Regions from separate parts of the Cytobacillus sp. C11.1 genome, predicted to be linked through region 3. Evidence: predicted binding sites of a transcription regulator. Region 3 holds the regulator's gene; each other region holds the start of a gene.
The links. Region 3 encodes Rex, which represses fermentation and respiration genes when NADH is low (regulators of the CRP and FNR family bind a similar motif). Its sites were predicted from a motif close to TTGTGAAATATTTCACAA; they were not measured.
Positions count from the first base shown of each region.

Region 1: AC3ZVC_RS19855 (NarK family nitrate/nitrite MFS transporter) is a predicted target of Rex. The motif match lies at 1,864-1,881, and genes of this name have one in related genera.
Region 2: AC3ZVC_RS05450 (AtpZ/AtpI family protein) is a predicted target of Rex. The motif match lies at 1,354-1,371, and genes of this name have one in related genera.
Region 4: pflB (formate C-acetyltransferase) is a predicted target of Rex. The motif match lies at 1,374-1,391, and genes of this name have one in related genera.

Region 1 covers NZ_CM176935.1:4,000,261-4,003,592, forward strand. Annotated here, with positions in the region: gene nirB (nitrite reductase large subunit NirB) at 1-1,574, opposite strand, end outside; gene AC3ZVC_RS19855 (NarK family nitrate/nitrite MFS transporter) at 1,900-3,332, shown strand, end outside.
Region 2 covers NZ_CM176935.1:1,072,120-1,075,451, reverse strand. Annotated here, with positions in the region: gene atpB (F0F1 ATP synthase subunit A) at 1-561, opposite strand, end outside; gene AC3ZVC_RS05455 (ATP synthase subunit I) at 583-957, opposite strand; gene AC3ZVC_RS05450 (AtpZ/AtpI family protein) at 963-1,184, opposite strand; gene AC3ZVC_RS05445 (S8 family serine peptidase) at 1,569-3,332, opposite strand, start outside.
Region 3 covers NZ_CM176935.1:606,808-610,139, reverse strand. Annotated here, with positions in the region: gene AC3ZVC_RS03050 (ABC-F family ATP-binding cassette domain-containing protein) at 1-716, opposite strand, end outside; partial or broken gene moaC (cyclic pyranopterin monophosphate synthase MoaC) at 916-1,400, shown strand; gene AC3ZVC_RS03040 (redox-sensing transcriptional repressor Rex) at 1,427-2,074, shown strand; partial or broken gene tatA (twin-arginine translocase TatA/TatE family subunit) at 2,155-2,324, shown strand; gene tatC (twin-arginine translocase subunit TatC) at 2,341-3,096, shown strand; gene AC3ZVC_RS03025 (DUF4305 domain-containing protein) at 3,119-3,325, opposite strand.
Region 4 covers NZ_CM176935.1:3,583,109-3,586,440, forward strand. Annotated here, with positions in the region: gene pflB (formate C-acetyltransferase) at 1-1,288, opposite strand, end outside; gene safA (SafA/ExsA family spore coat assembly protein) at 1,690-2,316, shown strand; gene AC3ZVC_RS17805 (cupredoxin domain-containing protein) at 2,360-2,812, opposite strand; gene AC3ZVC_RS17810 (response regulator) at 2,961-3,332, shown strand, end outside.

The sequences.
Region 1 (3,332 bases), 1.6 Mb from region 3:
TAATGCAAAGCAGGTACACAGATGGGGCAGCCATTTTCTTTGCGCCAGTCAAGATCTGTAAATATCCCTTCCACACTTCGCAATCCGCGAAGCTGGATCTCCTCTACAACCTCTTCTTCTGATAGATCCGTACACGTACATAATGTGTCAGGTTCGATATCTTCATGGAAATCATCGCTTTTTATATAGTACAGAAGCTCTTCGACCAGCGGCTTGCATCCTCCGCATGTGCCAGAAGCCTTTGTATATTCTGTCACTTCTTCTGCTGTCTTCAGCCCTTTTGTTAAAACAGCTTCTGCAATCGCCTTTTTTGTGACGCCATTACAGTTGCAAACGATACTGGTTTGAGCCATTGAACTTATGCTGTATTCCTTTTTTGAAGAATTCAAAAGAAGCAGCTTTTCTTCATCGGAAAAGTCTTTCTTCTTCTCCATCATGTCCAATAACCTTACATGGTCTTTTATGTCACCTATTAATAAAAATCCAGCCATTTTGTTATGCTTAAAAACAATTTTTTTATACGTTTGTTCATCTTCGTCATATAAAGTCAAAGCTTTTTTATAGCCTTTTTCAAAAAGCTCTCCTGCAGAAAATACATCCGTTCCGGATATCTTCAGCTTTGAAGATAAAATGGAACCTTTATATTCCTCAGTAAACTTGCCGCAGATCTGTTTTGCCAGTACCCTTCCCTGCTCATACAGCGGCTTTACAAGTCCGTAAACCATCCCTCTATGTTCAGCACATTCACCTACAGCGTAAATATCAGGGATACTCGTTTGCATAAAATCATTGACCATTATTCCCAGATTCGTTTTTATTCCACAATCATGTGCAAGCTTAATATTAGGCCTGACACCGGCTGCTATAATCACCAGATCAGCCGGAAGTTCTGTTCCATCTTTAAAAGTAACCCTTTCGACACGGCCGTTTCCTTCAAAGGACTGTGTTTCGTTTTCCAATAAGAATTTCACGCCCTGTTTCTCAAGCGATCTTTGCAAAAGATTTGCTGCTTTAGTGTCCAGCTGTTTATTCATGATTCTTGCTGCATTATGGACAACATGGACATCCATTCCTAAATGGATAAGGCCTTGGGCAGCCTCCAATCCCAGCAAGCCTCCCCCAAGTACTACGGCATTTTCACCTTTTTTTGATGAATGAATGATTTGCCTGCAATCTTCTATTGTTCGGAATGTCATTACTCCTTCTTTGCTGCAGCCAGGGAGCGGCGGAACATTAGGAGTAGAGCCAGTAGCCAATATAAGCTTGTCATAGAAAACTTTCCGATTTTTATTTGTAGTAAGTGCCTTTTTCGCAGTGTTCAACTTCATAACTGTTTCATTTTTGAATAATTGGATTTGATTTTTCACATACCAATCAGATTTATGGATTGTCAGTTTTTCAATGGAAGACTTCCCTTGCAGAATAGAAGACAATAAGATGCGATTGTAATTAAGATGGTTTTCACTTCCGAAAACCGAAATGGAAAACCGGCCGGGATCATGATGGAGGATTTCCTCTACACAGCGAATTCCTGCCATTCCGTTTCCAATAAGAACTAGTTTTTCTTTAGCCATAGTAACCCTCCAGCAACTCGCTTCCCACCTTTCTAAATTTTTCTTTTTGTTATGTTAGATCTTATCACATAGATTTTGTAATTAACATAACTTTTTGATTATTTTTATCATTACAAAACTTTGGCCCTATCTTGCAGATTTACAATTTATGCTACGTTTTTACTTATTTTTTATTGATATGTAAGCGTTTAATCCAGCTAGCAGCAACGGATACAGATGGAAACAGGAATTTTGACTCACGTAAGAAAACCTTACATAATAATTACATAAAAATTTAATATATGCGATGATGTTAAAATATTCAGATATTGAGGGAGGTTTTTTAATGAAGGTTGCAGATGTATTCAAATTTAAAGATGAGCGAATGAAGGTATTGCACTATACATGGCTCGCGTTTTTTATTTCATTTTTCACGTGGTACAACATGGCTCCTTTAGCTACCACCATGCTGAAGGAAATGAATTGGCTTACTGCACAACATATCGCTGCACTAGGTATTCTGAATGTCGCCTTAACGATTCCAGCCAGAATCATAATTGGGAACCTGCTGGATCGGTATGGCCCCAAACTGGTTTATTCTTCTCTTTTGATTGTCATGTCCATTCCGGCATTAATCTTTGCATTTGCAGATAATTGGCTCCAGCTGATGATTTCGCGCTTAATCCTCGGCAGTATAGGTGCAAGCTTTGTCATTGGCATCCGAATGGTTTCTGAGTGGTTTCCCCCAAAAGATGTCGGCTTTGCAGAAGGAATTTATGGGGGCTGGGGAAATTTCGGATCTGCAGCCGCAGCCATGATCCTGCCGGTTATCGGTCTAAACCTTTTCGGAGGCGATGATGGATGGAGATATGCTTTAGCCTTAACAGGACTCATATGTTTTGTTTATGGGGTATTCTACTTTTGGGCTGTAAAGGATACCCCTGAAGGAAAAGCCCTCGTTAAACCGAAAAGATCAGGGGCAATGGAGGTTAGCACATGGGGAGATTTGTTTCGGCTAATCGTATGGTCCATTCCGCTTGGAGGTGCCCTAGCCGTCAGCGCCTGGAGAATTGAAAATCTGGGCTTTATTTCGGAGAGTGCTTTATATATTGTCTGGAGCCTGATTGGACTGGCTTTTCTTATACAGGTTTATAAGATATTGGAAGTGAATATTCCTATATTAAAAGCGGGAGTTCCTGAGGAAGATCAATATAAGTTTAAAAACGTAGCTGCGTTGAACAGTACATACTTTGCGAATTTCGGTGCAGAGCTTGCGATTGTATCAATGCTGCCCATGTTCTTTCAGCTGACATTCTCCCTGACACCCTCGACAGCCGGATTGATTGCAGCTTCTTTCGCTTTTATTAATCTTATTGCCCGTCCACTTGGCGGGATGCTCTCGGATCGGATGGGAAACAGAAAAAGAGTCATGCTCGTTTATATGCTTGGTATATCGGCCGGCCTCTTGGGTATGGGGTTTATCGATTCCAATTGGCCATTATTTGCTGCTGTTATGATGACCATTCTGACTTCCATGTTCATACAAGGAGCTGAAGGGGCAACCTTCGCCGTCATCCCCATGATAAAAAAACGGATAACGGGGCAAATAGCCGGAATGGCAGGAGCTTATGGAAATGTCGGGGCAACGATCTATTTAATCCTGTATACTTTCGTTTCACCACAAACTTTCTTTTTTATCCTGGCAGCCGGGGCGCTGATCAGCTTTGCCATTTGCTATTTCTGGCTGGAAGAGCCTAAAAACTCCTTTAGCTCGGAATA
Region 2 (3,332 bases), 470 kb from region 3:
TCCTCCGACAAGCAATGTCAGCAGGATTTCACCTGCGTAGATATTACCGTAAAGACGAAGTCCCAGTGTTAGAGTGTTTGCAAACTCTTCAATGATTTTCAATGGGAACAAGAAAGGCATTGGCCTGAAGAATTCCCGGCCGTATTCTCCTACTCCTTTTAGCTTGACGCCATAGTAATGCGATAGCCCCACAACCATAGCCGCTAAAGTTAAGGTGATAACCGGATCGGCTGTTGGCGATTTCCACCATAAAGTGTGATCATAAGTGATCGCAAACGGAAGTCCGAGCATGTTTGATACAAAGATATACATGATCAGGGTTAATCCAAGAATATGGAATCTTCCGCCTGTTTTCCAGTCCATCGTGCTGTTAATGATATTCTTAACAAAGTCCATAATCCATTCGAAAAAGTTTTGCATTCCCGCTGGTTTCATGGCAAGCTGACGGGTGGAAAGCAAAGCAATAATGAATACAACAGCACTTGCCACTGTAATCATCAGTACATTAGATAAGTTAAAATTCAATCCTAAAAATTCTACTATAGGAGCTTCATGATGCAATAGTGTTCACCTCTCTTCCCGCTATTTACGTAAATGAAAAGATTGAAGAAAATAATCTATCATAATGACAATATAGGATGTCATTAATCCAAATACAACACTGAGCAGATGCAGCTTTTCAGGATATTCCAGAGCGATCATGACAGCAAGAACTGCCGTAGCCATTCTGGATACCGTCCCAAGGGAGCGCACCTTCTCGCCTCTCTCGACTGCCTCTCCAAATTGCAGCGTCTTTCTTGCCATCAGCCACAAATTGAACAGACTTAGGCTTGTACCAAGGATCAAGCCGAGAAAAACAGATTGATAAGGCGTAAAACCCCAGCCGAGAACGTATACAGACAACAACAGGAATATGTATTTTCGCTGTCTTTGAAAAATTGCTTTGATTTCCGGCATGATGTTTATTCTCCTGTGAAGAAATGTTGGATTAAGCGAAGCATGGCGTAAATCCCAGCGCCCAGTCCAATGAACAAGCCGATTAAAAGAAATAACGGCTCGGTTCCTGCCTTGCTGTCAAGCCACCTTCCGGCGAAAATGCCAATGAGCGTGGAACCAACTAATTGAGAAAGAATGGCGGACATTAAGGCCATCGCCTTAAATGGGTTGCGGTCTTTTTGACGCATAAAAACGCATCCTCCCTTAAGAGAATGGTGAGTGGGTTTTGAGGCCATAATTAATCACATTTACATCATGCAGAAGTGGGAAATATGTCTGCACAAATATTTTGAAAACCCTATCATCTTTTACCCTTTGTAAGCATACAATAGGGCATTGTCAATGTCAATGCGTTTGGAGTGAAAAAGTTCACAAACAAAAAGGTAAAAATATGGTATGTTCACATATTTATCACAATTAATTTTTCCCATTCTATTGAAAAAGGAGCGAGTTTCTGCTTCGCCCCTGAAAACGCTCTATTTTTGCGGTTTTTAAATGATTGACTATGTTAAATTTACCTGTTGATTTAGCGAATCACGGTTGGTCTGTGTGCCAATATGCATATACACAGCCTATTCATTCACTAAATCCTTGCTAGTTCCTGAAGGCTCCGGTTCTCCGATTTGTCCATCCGGTCTGATAAAGAGATAAGTCTCAATCCAATCTTCTTTGCCTGCTTTTTTAGCGAACACCTTGGCAAGGTACAAACCTGGTCCAGGAAGTTTGTCAGCAGAGATCTCCTGCAGAAGCTGTCCCTTGCCTACATTCCTTTTCCAGTCCAGAAATCCCATGAAGCGAAGGCTTTCCGAATCAAACATGGCTATTCCGAATTCCTCTGCCCCGCCCGGCAAATATACTTCATATCTATATGTCTTCTCTTTATCCCCTTTTCCAAGACCAAATCCCATTACCCTTGGATAATTTGGCTCCTCCAGAACATAGAGATAGGGAATCCTCATTTCTTCACTTCCAGCTGACATCACTAAGCTTCCATCATAAATTTTTTTCTTCAATAAAGTAGGATCTACCGACATCTTAATTTCAAGCTTCTTTTTCTCGCCTGGCTTCAATTGAAAAGACTTTGGCATTTCCCAGTTGATGCCCTGTTCTTTATACGGGATGGAGAATGAATAAGATTTGTTTTTATTACTTATGTTTTCAACCGTTACATAGCTCTTGTGCTCATGCAGCCTGTCTGCTATTTGGAATTTCCCGAACTGCAGGGAGGCTGGAAGGATAACCGTTTCCGTTCGCAATGCTTTCTCCAGCTGAATCCTGCCGGCTCCCTGCTCGTATGTTCGATAAAGTTTTCCCTCATTATTAACAAGCGGCTTTGCCGTATTCATCAGCGCAGCTTTAATTTTCTCAGGCCCCCAATCAGGATGAGCCTGTTTCAGGATAGCGCACGCCCCCGCGACATGGGGAGCAGCCATGCTGGTTCCTTGTAAAGGGAGATACCCTCCCGGAATGGTACTATTGATTGCTACACCAGGAGCTACTACATCCGGTTTGATTTCCCAAGTGGATGTAACCGGTCCGCGTGAGCTAAAGTCAGCCAAAATATCCTTTTCTTCTATTATATAAGTACGGCCGAGGAGCTTTCTCTTTTCAGTAAGCTTTCTGAGTTCTTCCCCTTCTTCCTTGGATAATGCCGCAACAGGGATTGGAACTCCACTATCCAGATTGCCAAAGAATCTTCCCTTAGTGTTATTAAAAATGATAATCCCTTCAGCACCAGCCTCCAATGCATTGACCGCCTTATCAGTAAAAGTCAGTTCGCCTCTTTCCACTAAAACAATCTTTCCATCCGCATTTTTTAATTCTTCCTTGCGCCCAATTCCCCCATATACAATCTCATAGGAACGGTCGAACTCCCAATCCTTTGAACCTTGAAGAAGATCCAGCCTGATCCTTCGCCCGCCAGCGTTTAGAATCGGCACCTTCATCGTCGGAGTTGAAGCACCAACAGAAATTGCTTTTGAAGCGGTACCCGGTGAACCAACTGTCCATATATTCGGACCGGAGTTGCCTGAGGAGGTGACTGCCGTAATCCCCTTTTCAACCGCCTTATTAAGTGCGAGGCTAATTGGAAGGTCCGGACCGTTTACGTTATTTCCTAAGGAAAGATTTACTACATCCACCTTGTCCTTTATGGCCTGGTCAATAGCCGCAATGACCTGTTCCGTTGTTCCGCTGCCGCCTGGCCCTAGTGCACGGTAAGCGATAATCGTTGCTTCTGGCGCCACTCCTTGAACTTTTCCATTAGCAGCAATGATGCCTGCAACATGGGTGCCGTGCAGTGTGCCCTGTCCCCCTGCTGCTTTCGTTTCCATCGG
Region 3 (3,332 bases):
TGCCTTGAAATTTCGTATACCTGGGAAACAACCTTATCCAGGAAATAACGGTCATGGGAAACAATTAGAATGGCACCGTCATAGCTCTGCAAGTATTGCTCCAGCCATGATAATGTTTCAATGTCCAGGTGGTTTGTAGGCTCGTCCAATATGAGAATATCGGGTTTTGTCAGCAAAAGTTTTCCAAGGGCAAGCCTTGTTCTTTGGCCGCCGCTTAAGGATGAAATTTTCGTATTGTAGCCGAAAGAATTAAAGTTCAGCCCATGAAGAATGGAACGGATATCCGCTTCATACTGATAGCCGCCATTCTCTTTGAATTCTACCTGAAGCTTGTCATATTCCTTTAAGATTCGATCGTATGCATCGGAATTATTCATGGCTTCAGGGTCTGACATTTTTTCTTCAAGACGGCGCAGCTGTTTTTCCTGTTTTTGCAAATGCTCGAACACTGTCAGCATCTCATCCCAAATGGAAAGGTGGGACTCAAGGCCTGTATTTTGAGCCAGGTATCCTACCGTTACTTCCTTGGGTTTAATAATGTCCCCGGAATCATATGCCATATGGCCGGCTATAATTTTTAAAAGAGTAGATTTCCCTGCTCCATTACGTCCTACAAGGGCAATCCGGTCCCTGGTTTGTACTTCAAGCTTTATATTCGTTAAAATAGGATCAGCAGCAAAGTTTTTTGATAGCTGATTTACTTGTAAAAGTATCATTTTTTTCACCTCTATAGTATAGAGTAAGTGTAACTTATTCATATATGTTCGGCAATAAAGGAGGCAGGCCTTTTATCCTGCAGGTGCTGAATGGAAATATTTTTATACGAAAATAGTAAAGAAATATGTGAAGAAGCATACAAAGCCCGTACAAAGATGGGGAAAAATAGTGTATGATTTTGGAGAGAGGTGTTTTTTTATGGCGGATTTTACCCATTTTAATCAAGAGGGCAGAGCAAAAATGGTGGATGTCAGCGACAAGCCTGAAACAGCGCGGACAGCCATTGCCCAATCGAGCATAACTGTTAATAAGGAAATATACGAAAAGATTACATCTAATACCATGAAAAAAGGGGACGTGCTTTCTGTTGCACAGGTTGCCGGCATCATGGCAAGCAAAAAAACATGGGATATTATCCCAATGTGCCATCCGCTGCCGCTAACTGGCGTTGATATTTCCTTTACATGGAAAACTGAGCAGGAAGAAAATATTCTGTTCATCACACTGCTTCTGTAAAGACGAAAGGAAATACAGGTGTGGAAATGGAAGCGTTAACAGCAGCTTCTGTTTGTGCTCTAACTGTTTATGACATGTGTAAAGCAGTTGACAAAGGAATGGTAATCGGACCAACCTTTTTGATGGAAAAAACAGGCGGAAAAAACGGAGATTTTAAACGAGACTAATACATCATAGGGACGGAGATGAACGAATGGCCAATGAACCAATGAAAATACCGCAAGCCACTGCTAAACGGCTTCCTTTATATTATCGTTTTCTCAAAAACCTCCACTCCTCGGGGAAACAAAGGGTTTCTTCAGCGGAACTAAGTGAAGCGGTTAAGGTGGATTCGGCAACAATCCGCCGGGACTTTTCTTACTTTGGTGCTTTAGGGAAAAAGGGTTACGGCTATAATGTAAATTATCTGCTGTCCTTTTTTCGTAAAACCCTTGATCAGGACGAACTGACTAAAGTAGCATTGGTCGGAGTAGGTAATTTAGGGACGGCCTTTTTAAATTATAATTTTCTTAAGAATAATAATAATACCAAGATAGAAGTTGCTTTTGATGTGGATGAGAACAAGGTAGGAACGAAGATAGGGGATGTGCCTGTCTATCATATGGATGATCTGGTAAAGGTCATTGAAGAAAATGATATTCAGGTAGCTATCTTAACAGTACCGGCACCGCCAGCACAGGCGATTACTGATCGGATGGTTAAAGCCAAGATTAAAGGCATCCTGAATTTTACGCCTGCAAGACTGACCGTGCCTTCATCCATTCGGATTCACCATATTGACCTGGCTGTTGAATTGCAGTCATTGGTTTATTTCTTAAAAAATTATCCTGCAGAAACGTAAGCCATCCTGCATTCCAATAGATAACAGTTGAAGATTGTAATGGATTCGCTATTATAGGTAAGGGGAGGTGTGCAGCAATGATGAATCTTGGACCTGGAAGCCTCATACTCATTATCTTGATTGCATTAGTGATTTTTGGACCAAAAAAACTTCCGGAATTGGGAAGAGCAGCTGGGAATACATTACGTGAATTTAAAAACGCAGCGCAAAAGGCTTAGCGGACAATGACGATAAAAAAGATGCTAAGTAAGTTAGGATGAATAGATATGAGTCATAATGATATGACGATTTATGAACATATAGGGGAATTAAGAAAAAGGATAGTCATTTCTGTTATCTTTTTCTTTATCGCCGTAATATTTAGCTTTTTCCTGGCTGAACCGCTGATTGTTTATTTGCAAAAAGCGGATGAAGCGAAGGAACTGACGATGAATGCTTTCCGGTTAACCGACCCGGTTAAAGTTTATATGCAATTTGCTTTTCTGATTGCTTTTATTATTACATCGCCCGTGATTTTATATCAGCTGTGGGCCTTTATTAGCCCAGGATTATCTGACAAAGAGCGGAATGTAACACTGAGCTATATACCCGTTTCTGTCATTCTATTTGTCGGCGGAATCGCATTCGCTTATTTTATTTTATTTCCATTTGTAGTTGAGTTCATGACTTCCATTGCCAACCGGCTTGCGATCAATCAAGTAATTGGGATAAATGAATATTTTCAATTCCTTTTCCAGCTGACCATTCCATTTGGGGTGCTGTTCCAGCTTCCGGTAGTGGTCATGTTTTTAACAAGGCTGGGAATTGTCACACCAGCATATTTGGTGAAGATACGGAAATATGCTTACTTTGTATTAGTGGTCATAGCCGCTTTTATTACACCGCCTGATCTTTTATCCCATATGATGGTGACGATTCCGCTGCTGCTTTTATATGAAGTCAGTATTTTTATCTCTCGCATTTCATATAAAAAAGTATTGGAAGCAGAGAAGCTGCAGGAAATTGAAAGTGAGCAATCATAAAAAAATGAGCCTTATTGCGGGCTCATTTTTTGTTTTTTTTATTTTTCATTTTAAAATGGAAACCAACCATTCGCAGGCCGGTGCCAAGATCGAATGTGGCAATGATGATTAGAAAATAAGTAAAGAAACCCCATGCTTCTTCACGTTGTATATTTTGAATGGCTATAAAGGTAAAAAGGCATCCCAGCAGGATGTATACGATGCCTGAAAACAAAGGTGTGCTTCTCATCAAAATC
Region 4 (3,332 bases), 2.0 Mb from region 3:
GAAATGCTTTCGCCAGGTTTGCCCTAGCCCCGAAAAATTGCATTTGTTTGCCGATTTCCATGGCAGATACACAGCAGGCAATTCCGTAATCATCTCCGTATTCAGGAAGCATAATGTCGTCATTTTCATATTGGATGGAGCTTGTTTCTATAGACATCTTGGCACAATACTCTTTAAAGTTATCAGGCAATTTAGCAGACCAAAGCACCGTTAAATTCGGTTCCGGAGCAGGCCCCAAGTTCCTTAAAGTATGAAGGAACCGGAAAGAGCTTTTCGTTACTAGCGGACGTCCGTCAAGCGCCATGCCGCCAATTGACTCTGTTACCCATGTAGGGTCGCCGCTGAATAATTCGTTATAATCAGGTGTCCTTGCAAATTTCACGAGACGAAGCTTCATCACAAAATGGTCGACAAGTTCCTGAGCTTCCTGTTCGGTCAATACGCCCTTGTGAATATCTTTTTCTATGAATATATCAAGGAAAGTGGATACGCGCCCCAGGCTCATAGCGGCACCGTTTTGTTCTTTAATAGCTGCAAGATAGCCGAAGTATAACCATTGGAAAGCCTCAACTGCATTTCCTGCAGGCCTTGTAATATCGAATCCATAGCTTTCCGCCATCTGCTTTAGTTCCTGCAGTGCACGAATCTGTTCTGAAATTTCTTCGCGCAAACGGATATTTTCTTCATTCATTACACGGCTTGTAGTTTTTAAATCTTCTTTCTTGGCTTCTATGAGACGATCAACACCATAAAGGGCAACCCGGCGGTAATCCCCAATAATCCGTCCACGGCCGTACGCATCAGGAAGGCCAGTGATAATTCCGGCTTTGCGGGCAAGCAGCATTTCATCTGTATAGGCATCAAAAACACCCTGATTATGTGTCTTGCGATAATCCGTGAAGATTTTCTCCATTTCCTTGCTGGCTTCAAAGCCATACGCTTCACACGCTGCCACGGCCATGCGGACTCCTCCGAACGGCTGAAGTGAACGCTTAAAAGGGAGGTCCGTCTGAACACCGACTATTTTTTCTTTATGCTGGTCCAGGTAGCCTGGTCCGTGAGAAGTAATGGTAGAAACAATTTCAGTATCCATATCAAGAACTCCGCCATTTTCCCGCTCTCGTTTGGTAAGTTCCATTACCTGATTCCATAATAATGTTGTTGCTTCAGTAGGTCCTGCCAAAAATGACTCATCACCTTCGAAAGGTGAGAAATTTGTTAATATAAAATCCCTGACATCAATTTCATTTGTCCATTTACCTTTTTTAAAGCCATTCCATTGTTCCATGGAAATCCACCTCAATTTTAATTTCTAATGTAAGGCTGTATAACAGTTGCTACAACTTTACTATACATTCAATATAACAGATTATATGTGAAGTGAATCACAAACTTTGTGGCTGTATTGTGAATATTGATATAAAGGTAATTATTAGAGTATATAAACTTCTTTTAACTAACCTGTACTATAAAAATCATTAATAATTACAAACTGTTATAGGTTTATAATTATTAAGTTTCCATCATTTTAACAATGAAAACAGTCTGTATAATCAGCCAAATATGTAAATGTGGTGAATTGGTTTTAAAAAGGAAGAGAGAAACAAAAAAGCAGAGAAAAGAAAATCCTTGAATGAACGGCAACAATTACCTGTTTAATAGATTGTTATATTCTGATTAAATATTAGTATGAAAACACTATCAAAATTCTCATTCATCCTTATGTTGTCTGTCGCACTAGTCTTTGGATTCCATTACGATGCAAAAGCATCAACAGTACATACCGTCCAATCAGGGGATACCATGTGGAAAATTGCCCTGAAGTATCAAGTGGGGGTTCATGAAATCATCAATGCCAACCAGCAGATTTCAAATCCTAATTTTATCTATCCTGGCCAAAAGGTGAATATTCCTACTTTATCTAAGGCTACAGTTAGTGTTGAAGAGCAGGTCGTTCAACTCGTAAACCAGGAAAGAGCAAAATACGGATTAAAGCCTCTTAAATCAAATTGGGAGCTTGCGAGAGTGGCGAGATACAAATCTCAGGATATGATTAATAAAAGATATTTCGATCATAATTCTCCTACATACGGAAGCCCATTTGATATGATGAAAAGCTTTGGCATTACATACAGAACTGCCGGCGAAAACATTGCCGCAGGGCAAAAAACACCTCAAGAAGTTGTCAAAGCCTGGATGAACAGCGATGGCCACCGCAAAAATATCTTATCTGCCAATTACACTGAAATTGGTGTTGGATATGCACAAGGCGGCTACTACGGTCATTACTGGACTCAAATGTTTATAGGACGATAAAAAAGAAGCACCGGGATTTCGGTGCTTCTTTTCATTTTCCGCTTTAGTCAACAACTATATAAGCAATCATCGGGCCGCTGTTCTCTTTATCCGGATGTGTAAGGCAAACTAAGCGGTATACACCTTCTTTGTCAAACTGAAGGGGAACTACCGTTTCCTCGCCTTTTTTTACAATCCCTTTTATATCAGTACCCTCTATGATGTATGGGTGCTCGGTACCATTCACTCCGAGAATCTTAAGGTTGACCTTTTCATCTTTTTCAAGAAAAATGGTTCCCGGATCCCAGCGATACGCTTCAATTTCCTCCCCATCCGGCAGCTTGGACTTAAACTCCCCGGTAACCATATGAATCTCGCGGACAGTTTCATTCTCCGCCTGATTAAATACTGTCAAACTATCTGATTGTGTATAAAACCAGACCGATGCCGAGGCAATGACCATAAAAATTATGAAGAATGCAATGATGCTTCTTTTTTTCAAAACAAGAAAAGGCATGTCGTAACTCCTTCCTGAATTAGTTGTCCATATATAGATATGCAGGGAGGGGAGGGGAACTTGTCTATTTTCCATCAATTTTTCTGATTATTTCTTTACATACCTTAAAATATTATTTCATAATAGAGTTAAAAAAGGATGTGGCAGCATGTACAAGGTACTTGTGGCCAATCGGGATGAGTATGATACAAAAGGCATTGAATGGCTCTTAAAATCCTCCATGCCTGCATGGCAGGTGGAAACAGCAGAGGATGAGACTGAAATGATTGAGAAAATTGAATCATTCCAGCCCAGTCTTATGATTCTCGAACTTGATATGATCGATGAAAACAGTTACGGGACTTTTATAAAAACCATTCAGATTATACGTCCTGATGTGATAGCTCTTACAATGGAAGCCACCTTTTCACAGGCAAAAAGGGCAATAGATATGGGTGTTGCTGATTTAATTTTGAAACCTATCTCCGCCGATACTCTGCTAAAGTCAGCCAGAAAGATCCACAGACAGGCCCAGCTGGAT